3 regions of the Pontibacillus salicampi genome follow, and region 2 is predicted to be linked to each of the others. Evidence: riboswitches for the same ligand, from Rfam matches in the RefSeq annotation. Region 2 holds a riboswitch; each other region holds the start of a gene.

Region 1 (3,282 bases), on a different contig from region 2:
TTATGGTCTCCTGCTTCATGGGATGATAATTAGGCAGCTTCCCGCAATAGATTAACTCTACATCAGACTTCGCGTGGTCTAATAACTCCTTATTAACAAGCCGATCATATAAGATGACATCTGCCTGCTGAATACACTTTAGCCCTTTTACTGTTATGAGGTCAGGGTCACCTGGACCTGCTCCTACTAGATATACTTTTCCCATCCATATACCCCCTTTATCGGTGACTATCTATTATAGCTGGCTTGCATTATTGCTATGAAGGCCGCATTCTGTCTTACCAGTATTCGCCCAGCGGCCGGAGCGCAGGTCGCCATCATTTAACACTTTCGCTGTGCAGACCTGACAGCCGATGCTCGGGTAGCCTTGATCATGCAGCGGATTATACGGCAAATCAAAAGTGTGCACATACTCCCATACATCATCCCACGTCCAATGAATGAGCGGGCATACCTTTACTGACTCAAACTTGTCGTCTTTATTAAGGAAATCCGTGTTACTTCTAGATGGAGACTGTTCTCTTCTCAAGCCGGAAATCCACGCTGAATATTGGGAAAGCTCCTGCTCCAATGGCTGGATTTTTCTCATATTGCAGCATAACGTCGGATTAGTCTTCCAAAGCTCATGGCCATATTGCTCCGCTTGCTCATCCAAATTTAGCTTAGGATGCAGCTTTTTAATTTGTAAGGATGGGTACCGTTCCTTCACCTTTTCTATTAGTTCATACGTTTCTGCAAAATGAATACCGGTATCCAGGAATATAATCTTTGCCGATGGATTTACTCGGGATATAAGGTCAATAAGAACAATGCCCTCCACACCAAAACTGCAGGCATAGACTATATCCTCTCCATATTGTTCGTAAGCCCACTCCAGCACTTCCATCGCACCTTTTTCGCGCGTCATAATATCAAATGTCGGTAACGTTTGATCTTGCCAATTAGCATGTAGCAGTGTACTCATTCCTACACCTCCTCAGTGGTTTGCGATAATAAAAAAACGACTTTAATCACTATATTCCTTTAGGATTAAAATCGCCTCTAGTTTTTCTAGTCAGCATTTTTTATCGTAATCGTTCTTTTTCCTGTTTTTCCAGCTGTACTACTTTCCCGTCCTGGATCACAACGGTAACGGATCCATAGTCTATGGACTGAATCATTTCTTCAATTCTTTTCGCAATGTGGTCGAAATCCTGTTCTTTCTTCAACGTTATTGCGCCCCCTCTTTATTCACCTGTCAATTTACAGTTCATCAAACTGGAATACATAAAAACTGCCTCCCCCATTTCGGAAAGGCAGATGGTCGTTTGAGCGTCCAAACCTTATCTCCCAAAATGATGGTCATTTTGCTGGATTTAGCACCTTGCTCGAAGCATGCAGGTTGCCGGACATCACAGGGCCAGTTCCCTCCGTCACTCTGGATAAGATATTATTTTCTGCTATTCTATACTGAATTGTCTAAAAAGTCAATCCTAGTTTTTTTATCAGGATTATAGGTATTTAATATTCCCGCTTCATAACATTGTCATGGCAGTCGCAAACGTCTTTCTAACATTTCATAAAAAAACCTTCCAAAATGAATGTGATTGTAGCTCCGTAAAGCGCCCTTATGTGGGAGACTTGGATTCGAGATAATGTTGGTCCGTTGCTGAAAGGCGAGTTGAGTGGTCGGAAATAGCTCCGCTTTCCAGGCCATCCCTTCCCTGATAAACGGATAGGACCCATTCCTGAAAACCATCTTGAATCCAAGTCTTCCACTACCTCCTCGTTATAAGGAATCAGCCTACCATCTACATCGGTCACGCAAAGAGCAAAAAAAAATGCTCCCGCCAAGGAGCATTTCTAATTTATATAATCATATACCCTAATCCCCAAAGGAGAAAAAAGCTAATGACAATGGTCATATTAGACACTGTTCCTACAAATCGTTGATCATAGTTGAATTCAACGGAATAAGGAAGTACCGACATCGATATAGGAAGCACCAATGCCATTAGCAAGGTATATTTGAACATATCTTCAAAGGGTAATAGGAAGAATAGCGCCACGCCTACTGCTAAACCAACGATATAGCGTAACGATAATAATTTCGCAATGGTAGCAAAGGAGCCTTTCGCAAAGGAGAAATTCAAATATATCCCTAATAACAACAATGATAAAGGCATATTTGCTACTGAAATCGTTCCCGCAACCTCCAATATTGCTCCAGGTACGGGGATGTTCGTAAAGTTCATCGTACAAACAATGATGTAGGTAAGCAACGGAACAGATTTAGATACTTTCTTCATGACATCTCTTAAATCTTTCCGCTCATTCTCATCCGCAAAGTAACTTCCTAGTACATACACCACCCCAAATACAATGAGGGCATTGCCGAAATCAAACATGCCGAAGTACTTAAGACCTTCTTGGCCCCAAATAGCTTCTACAAGAGGGAAAGCAAACAGCCCGATATTAAAACCGGGCACCATCATGGAAAGCATCCCTTTCGTTCGCTGAGATTTATCCCGAAAGACGATAAGCCCGAGCACCGCTTGCGCCACTCCATAAACGATGGCTATGATAATGAGTAAAATCAACGAAGTATCAATGGTAATATCATGAAACGTAATAATTAACAGACTCGGCAAGGTAATGTTAAAGACAATTCTCGACAATCCTTCACCATCTCGTTCCTGGATAAGATTAGAACGCTTCAGCACATACCCAAGTGCAATAATTAGAATCGAGTATAGAAATTGACTATTAAAGCTTTCCATGCTTGTCCCCCTTCCTCCACTACTATGTTCTGATTGTAGCAAATAGAGCTACACATTACTTAAACTGTGCTTTACCTTTACAAAATGTTTAAACCGTACGTTAACAACAAGATATATGCTACGAAAAACTAACTGCAACGTCAAGTTATGGTTGGAAGAAGGAGACGCTCATGAATTACAAAGACTCTTAATATACTGAAGTAATACACTGCGACCAGAAAGGGGAAGGAGTTATGCTTAACCAGAAAATAAAGTTGAAAAAGAAGGAGCTAAAGTCGCTATTGAACCATCTCCAGCACATCCAACTCACTTCCTCATTCCTCCCTGATCATCATAACGACCTTTCCTCCCATGAACAGCATATTCTCTCCTCCATACAAGCTGAGACAAATAAACATAATCACGATAACGTAACGCGAACACAGGCTTATTATGATTATTATATAGAGCATCCAGTCATTCATTGGGCGTTATTAGCCCACTTAGTATCCCGGAACACAGGCTGGAACATGAGCGACCTAAA
Region 2 (3,282 bases):
CCCTCATGAGAAACACCAAGAGGTTGTAGCCTACTTAAGGGAAATCGGTCTTACAGATATTCTTGCAGTGGATTTTGAAATATAACATGGATATATTCTCTGATGGTTAGCATCAGAGAATTTTTTTGTCGCTTTCTACCCCGCTTCTTAAGTAATCCTCCGCTTACTTAGCTAATCTTTCGCATGAAAACATATCCCCTTCTTTACCTATAATCATCAATCAACATGGTTATCATAGCTCTTAACATTTCCTAGGTGACTTGGCACACCTTATATCCGTATTAACAAAGGAGATGATCCCTGTTCAATACAGAGATCATCTCCCAAAAACGGTCTAGGATGTCGTTGAAAATGTCCTTTACAAAGGGAGCATTTTATAATAGCCTATCTTTTTTATTATGCTTTTGTCCGATAGGTAAGGTTATGCCCTTTCAGTGTATCATCTGTGCCGAATAGGAAGTGCTTTTCCATATCAGGTGAGTACGTAGAATTAATCGCTTCACGCCCAACTGTCTCAGCTACTTCTCTAAGCATACTCGGTGAAGCTCCACAGCATAAACCGAAATAATTCACACCTGTGTTGAGAGCATCTTTTGCCCAGGATGCAAGCTCATAACGATTGCAGTAAAGCGGATCAAGAGAGGTAGGGAAGGTGGTTTCAGTTGGCAAGCTACAAGAACAACCTCCATCTGGCAGATTAAAAAATGTTGGATGCTCTTCTGTCGTACGATATGGAATAGGCAGTGCTCCTACAAAGCCCTCACATGTTTCTCGTATCTTTTCTACATATGGCTGCATGGTAGCTGGACCACGGAAGCAGTTCATTCCTACAACGAGTGCGCCTTGTTCCTCCAGTAATCGGCAGCCTTCTTCAACGGTGTACCCATCACGAAGGATGTTTTCTCCCATAAGACCAAATGTGATAACAGCTGGTAAGTCCTGTTTCTGTATTTCTTCTAGGGCAATTTTTGCTTCTTCATAATAGTAGAATGTTTCCCCATTCACAAAATCAACATCTTCTTCTTTACACCATTTAATCATTTCTGCGAACATCGTACGAACCTTCTCTTTTGATGCGGGATCGTCCGGATCGAATATATTAGTGTTGGAAACGTTCCCAGCTACAAGTGCTTCTTCGGTTGGGTGTTCCTTTGCAACTTCTTTAGCTAAACGGATAGCATTTCGATTTAAAGGCTCTAGCAAGTCTTCTTTACCAATAATTCTCATTTTCTCACGATGGGCATTATAGGTGAAAGCAAGAACCACGTCAGATCCAGCTTTCATATAATCTCGATACGTTTGTTTCAATGCTTCTGGATTTTCAATAGCTACCTCTGGTACAAAGGAGCCTGCTTGCAGGTAGCCTCTTCTTTCCAATTCAAATAAATAGCCTTCTCCACAAATGACTGGACCGTCTTGTAAACGTTGTTCTAGTGATCTTTTCATTGTTATTCATCCTTCCATTAAGTAGTTTTTATAGAAGAGGACACTAAAAAACCCTCTTCCATAAGAAGAGGGTGTATGTACACGTTTCCTCCTCTTATCTTTCAGACCGTAGTCTGTAGGATGTAGCACCTTTTCAAACGAATTGAAAGGTTGCCGGGCTTCGCAGGGCCTATTCCCTCAGCCGCTCTTGATAAGAGCTATTAAGTTGTAATTTGAATTATAGGAGAGATTGTAAGAGAGGTCAATCCTTTTTTGAACTTTTTCGAAAATTTATGATAATAAAGTAGCAATACAGCACTAGATGAGGGGAATGGGCTATATCAAATAAATGGATGAACTTGTGGTAAAATGACAATAGTACATAAGAAAAAAGTAGGGATACAATTTGACAGAAATGACATATCCCCAAAAGGGGAAACAGTTTTTTCAATTAATTAAAAATACAAAGCCATCTGTTGCGAGAATGGGCATAGCGTTTTCGTTCAGTGTGATTTCCACCATCGTCAGCCTGTTCATACCGTTATTAACAAGGGATTTTATTAATGATTTCAGTATCGCCTCTTTTGAATGGACATTTGTAGCGATGTTATTTGCAGTGTTCTTAATACAAGCCTTCACAAGTGGACTTTCCATTTATTTGTTAAATTATGTTGGGCAGCAAATTGTAGCAGGACTACGCTCCAAGCTGTGGGATAAGCATGTTAAGCTCCCTGTACCATTCTACGATGAACATAAGACAGGGGAACTAATTAGTCGGATTGTAAATGACACTAGTATCGTCAAAAATTTAATAACAGAGCATGTCACCAATTTTTTTACAGGATTTATTTCGATTATTGGGTCGGTTATTATTCTATTAATTCTTGATTGGAAGATGACTATGGTAATGCTGATAGCCGTACCATTAGCGATTGGAATCATTTTACCGCTCGGCAGGAAAATGTATAAGGTCTCCCGTGGGTTGCAGGATGAGACAGCAAGCTTTACAGCCACAACGACCCAAGTGCTTTCTGAAATACGTCTAGTAAAGGCCTCTAATGCCGAAAGGAGAGAGTTCAATCAGGGAACAACAGGAATTCAAAACCTATTTCAATATGGACTGAAGGAAGCTACCATTCAAGCCATCATTGGTCCTTTAATGACGCTAGTACTCATGGCAATGCTAGTTATTGTGCTTGGCTATGGAGGTTTCAGAGTGTCTTCAGGTGGGCTTTCTGCAGGTGATCTCGTAGCTTTTATACTGTACTTATTTCAAATCATTGTCCCACTAAGTCAATTTACTACCTTTTTTACTCAACTTCAAAAAGCCTCAGGAGCTACAGAGCGTATCATTGGGATTCTGGATGAACAAGAGGAAGCATTACATAAAGGGGCAAGGGTTAAGGAAGCCAAACAGGATATCCATTTCGATGGTGTATCATTTGGGTATCAGGAAACTAGTGTTGTTCTAAATAATATCTCATTCACTATTCCTCCTAATGCTGTAACAGCAATTGTAGGACCAAGTGGTAGTGGCAAGACGACCTTGTTTGCATTAATAGAACGCTTTTATCAGCCATCAAAAGGCGTCATCAAGTTAGGGGAAATGAATATCCAGCATATTAACCTCGAGGACTGGCGTAAACATATTGGCTATGTTTCTCAGGAGAGTCCTATCATCTCAGGAACCATTCAGGAGAATATTTGTTATGGCTTGGATTATAAACCCAGCGAAGGAGAGATAAATCAAGCTGCTCAAATGGCATATGCGAAGGAATTTATAGAGGACCTTCCCGAGGGTTACCATACTCAGGTTGGCGAACGTGGAATTAAGTTATCAGGTGGACAGCGTCAACG
Region 3 (3,282 bases), on a different contig from region 2:
CGCGGAGAAGCTAATTAAATTAATAGCTGTCACCGTGATTCCTGAAATAAGAGCTGGCATAGATTCTGGGAGTAATACTTTGAAAACTATCGTTGATGTTTTCGCACCCATCCCTTTCGCTGCCTCGATGACTCCTTTATCCACTTCCCGCAAGGCGATTTCTACAAGCCTTCCATAGAACGGAGAAGCTCCAATAATTAACGCCGGTAAAGCAGCATTTGGACCTCTAATGGTACCTATTAAGAAATCAGTGAATGGGAATAACAGCAAAATGAGAATGATAAACGGGATAGCTCTAAAAACATTGACAATGGTTGAAACAATAAAATGAAGTGGCTTGTTAGCCCAAATTCCGTTCTTCGTTGTCAAATATAATAATAACCCCAATAATATACCTAAAATGAAAGTTCCTAGCACTGAAATCCCAGTCATATACAGGGTTTCCTTCGTCGCATCCCACAATTCCTGACCAACTACGTTAGGAAATAACTTACTCCACATTTGGATTCACCTCTACTTCTACCGATGTTTCTGAGATGTATTGAATTGCTTTTTGTATATCATCATCGTCCCCTGTAAGGTGAACTACAAGCGTACCGTATGCGCCTTTTTGTGTCTGCGTTATTTTACCTTGAAGAATATTAACAGCGACAGGGTATTGTTTGGCGACCTCACTAATAACAGCTTGGTTAGTTTTCTCGCCAACGAAATGTAATCTCAATACTGTACCACTCTCATATTCGGCTACAATTGCTTCTAAAGCGTCATCCTGTTCCTTATCTCCCATAACTTGTTGGACAAATCGTTTAGTCACCTTCTGTTTCGGATGACGAAAAACTTCTAGAACATCTCCTTCTTCCACTACTTGCCCACCCTCCATGACGGCTACTCGATTGGAGATTTTGCTAATGACATGCATTTCATGCGTAATGAGTATAATGGTTAAACCTAGCTGCTTATTAATATCAGTCAGCAAGTTCAGAATGGAATCTGTTGTTTCAGGATCTAACGCGGAAGTAGCTTCATCGCAAAGCAGCACCTTGGGGTTATTGGCAAGGGCACGAGCTATACCAACTCTTTGCTTTTGCCCTCCACTCAATTGAGAAGGAAAGTAGTCTTCTCTGCCTGAAAGTCCTACAAGATCAATTAGCTCCTGAACGCGTTTGTTTATCTCGGCTTTGGGAACCTTTGCGATTTCCAGTGGAAAAGCAATATTATCTTTTACCGTTCTTGACCATAATAAATTAAAATGTTGATATATCATGCCAATTTCTTGTCTTGCCTTTCGAAGCTGTCCATTTCTCAACTTGGCGATATCTTGACCGTCGATGATAACTTCCCCACTAGTTGGATCCTCTAGACGATTTAATAAACGGATAAAGGTACTTTTACCTGCACCACTATATCCTATTACCCCATAAATTTCGCCTTTCTCAATATCAAGACTTACGTCATCAACCGCTTGGACGCTGCCGCTACTAGATGTAAATACCTTTTGTAGATTCTTAATAGATATCACGGCTGACCTTCCTCCTTTATAGACTAAACTCATAATTATACTTGGTTTTTTGTTTCAATCTATTCCATCAACGGTATTTGCTAACAAAAAAACCTTTCTGTCAAGAGGACAGAAAGGCTTATATAAGCGTAGATTCGTCCTCTTATTTTTCTAAGTCATCCAACTTAGCAGGATTTGGCACCTTTCAAACTAGGTTTGATGGTTGCCGGGCTTCATAGGGCCAGTCCCTCCGCCTCTCGTAATAAGAGCTTTCTTTATTCAATTAACGTACTAATCCGTCGATTTCTATTTCACATTCTAGCATGGTACTTTGGAACGGTCAATCCTTTTACCTAAAAATTTTATAACCACTTAGCAATTTGTACACATTATATACTATAGTACATATGCATTAGCACTATATAAGAAAATATGAATTATTTAGCATACAAAGATACATGTGCTATGATGCCATGTATAGGTATATTTAATGGAAGGAAGGTGGTGTACATGAAAAAAGCACCGACATTTGAGCTGCAATCTATAGATGGGCGATTTCACCATTTAGAGGACTTCCGTGGCAAGCATGTAATCCTTACGTTTTGGGCCTCCTGGTGTCCAGACAGTGCTCGTGATTTACCGAAAAAGGAGCAATTGTATGATTCCATGGATCATGACAACGTCGAAATGATAACAATAAATGTAGTAGGACGAGAACGAGATGAGCAGGCTGGCATCACTTATGCTAATAAGTATTTGTCACAACTTACACTGCTAGATGATGGGAGAAAAACGTATGATGTGTATCAGTGTCAAGGTGTTCCGACTACAGTCCTCATTAATAAGCAAGGAGAACTCGTAGAACAGTTTGGTGACAAAGCCAACATGATGGATATTGTCCAAGCCATTGGAAATAAATTATTATAATGGTCTAGCCAAATGGAAGAGAGATTCTATCCACAGTAAGTTTTTATAACTGCCATTCATTTTAATTAAATGATTAGGGACACTCAATAACCTACAAGTCCCCTGCCATATGTCTTTAAGAATGAATGGTTTTGCTTCAATCATGATATCTAATTGATTTGGTGCAGATGTGGATGTAATACAAGAACCATTTGTAAATATAACAAACAGCTGTTCTTCACCACTAAAGAAGGCTACAGATAATGTTTTATCCATAACTAGAGGAAAAAGGTCAGATCGTGATTCTATACGCTCAACCCAATTCTGTAATACTTCTTTATCCATCAACACACCCCCTGTGTTCATAGAGCAATATTTTCTCTTATGGTAACAGGTAATAGACACAATTTCTGTCGAAGTATTTCCCGAGAAATAATAAATATTGTCGAACACCCCCATGCAATATTTCGCATGGGGGTGTTCTCAATACTTATATCTAGATACTATCTCTAACAGGTACGGTACAGATTGAAACGCATATACTTTCTCCTGCAGTTCTGTTCCTTTTGTGATTAACAAGCAAGGGACACTTTCTATTTGAAAATCTCCCATAAATGCGGGATGGTACGATGCATTCAACTCGTTAAATAACGTGTGCTGCTTAGCTGCTTCTAATGTATCCAACATCCTTCTGGCTACATGGCACGTCCCACAAAACGGACTGTATATAAACGTCATGGTATAAGTAGAGGACTGCTCATCTAATATTTGAAGAGGATTATCTTCCATTTCCTGCATTCTATATCACCTATTTACGTTAAAAAGATTGGATCAACAGATATGCTCCTGCTTACAAGCGCAGAAGCTAGTTCTGGCTC

Evidence for each region. A riboswitch is a leader RNA that binds a small molecule or an ion and turns the genes downstream of it on or off. The one in region 2 is predicted to bind S-adenosylmethionine.
Region 1: it holds a riboswitch for S-adenosylmethionine, as region 2 does, so the genes downstream of both, ACFFGV_RS20765 (DUF2292 domain-containing protein) here and ACFFGV_RS04215 (homocysteine S-methyltransferase family protein) in region 2, are expected to answer to the same signal.
Region 3: it holds a riboswitch for S-adenosylmethionine, as region 2 does, so the genes downstream of both, ACFFGV_RS09720 (methionine ABC transporter ATP-binding protein) here and ACFFGV_RS04215 (homocysteine S-methyltransferase family protein) in region 2, are expected to answer to the same signal.

What each region holds. Positions count from the first base shown of each region.
Region 1 covers NZ_JBHLTP010000024.1:128,302-131,583, reverse strand. Annotated here, with positions in the region: gene cobA (uroporphyrinogen-III C-methyltransferase) at 1-205, opposite strand, end outside; gene ACFFGV_RS20770 (phosphoadenylyl-sulfate reductase) at 236-964, opposite strand; gene ACFFGV_RS20765 (DUF2292 domain-containing protein) at 1,065-1,181, opposite strand; SAM riboswitch class I at 1,320-1,428, opposite strand; gene ACFFGV_RS20760 (AEC family transporter) at 1,848-2,759, opposite strand; gene ACFFGV_RS20755 (DUF2515 family protein) at 2,993-3,282, shown strand, end outside.
Region 2 covers NZ_JBHLTP010000003.1:542,208-545,489, forward strand. Annotated here, with positions in the region: gene ACFFGV_RS04210 (Dabb family protein) at 1-85, shown strand, start outside; gene ACFFGV_RS04215 (homocysteine S-methyltransferase family protein) at 397-1,446, opposite strand; SAM riboswitch class I at 1,538-1,643, opposite strand; gene ACFFGV_RS04220 (ABC transporter ATP-binding protein) at 1,841-3,282, shown strand, end outside.
Region 3 covers NZ_JBHLTP010000008.1:27,342-30,623, reverse strand. Annotated here, with positions in the region: gene ACFFGV_RS09725 (methionine ABC transporter permease) at 1-501, opposite strand, end outside; gene ACFFGV_RS09720 (methionine ABC transporter ATP-binding protein) at 491-1,519, opposite strand; SAM riboswitch class I at 1,659-1,767, opposite strand; gene ACFFGV_RS09715 (TlpA family protein disulfide reductase) at 2,009-2,425, shown strand; gene ACFFGV_RS09710 (hypothetical protein) at 2,420-2,749, opposite strand; gene ACFFGV_RS09705 (thioredoxin family protein) at 2,888-3,202, opposite strand; gene ACFFGV_RS09700 (toprim domain-containing protein) at 3,217-3,282, opposite strand, start outside.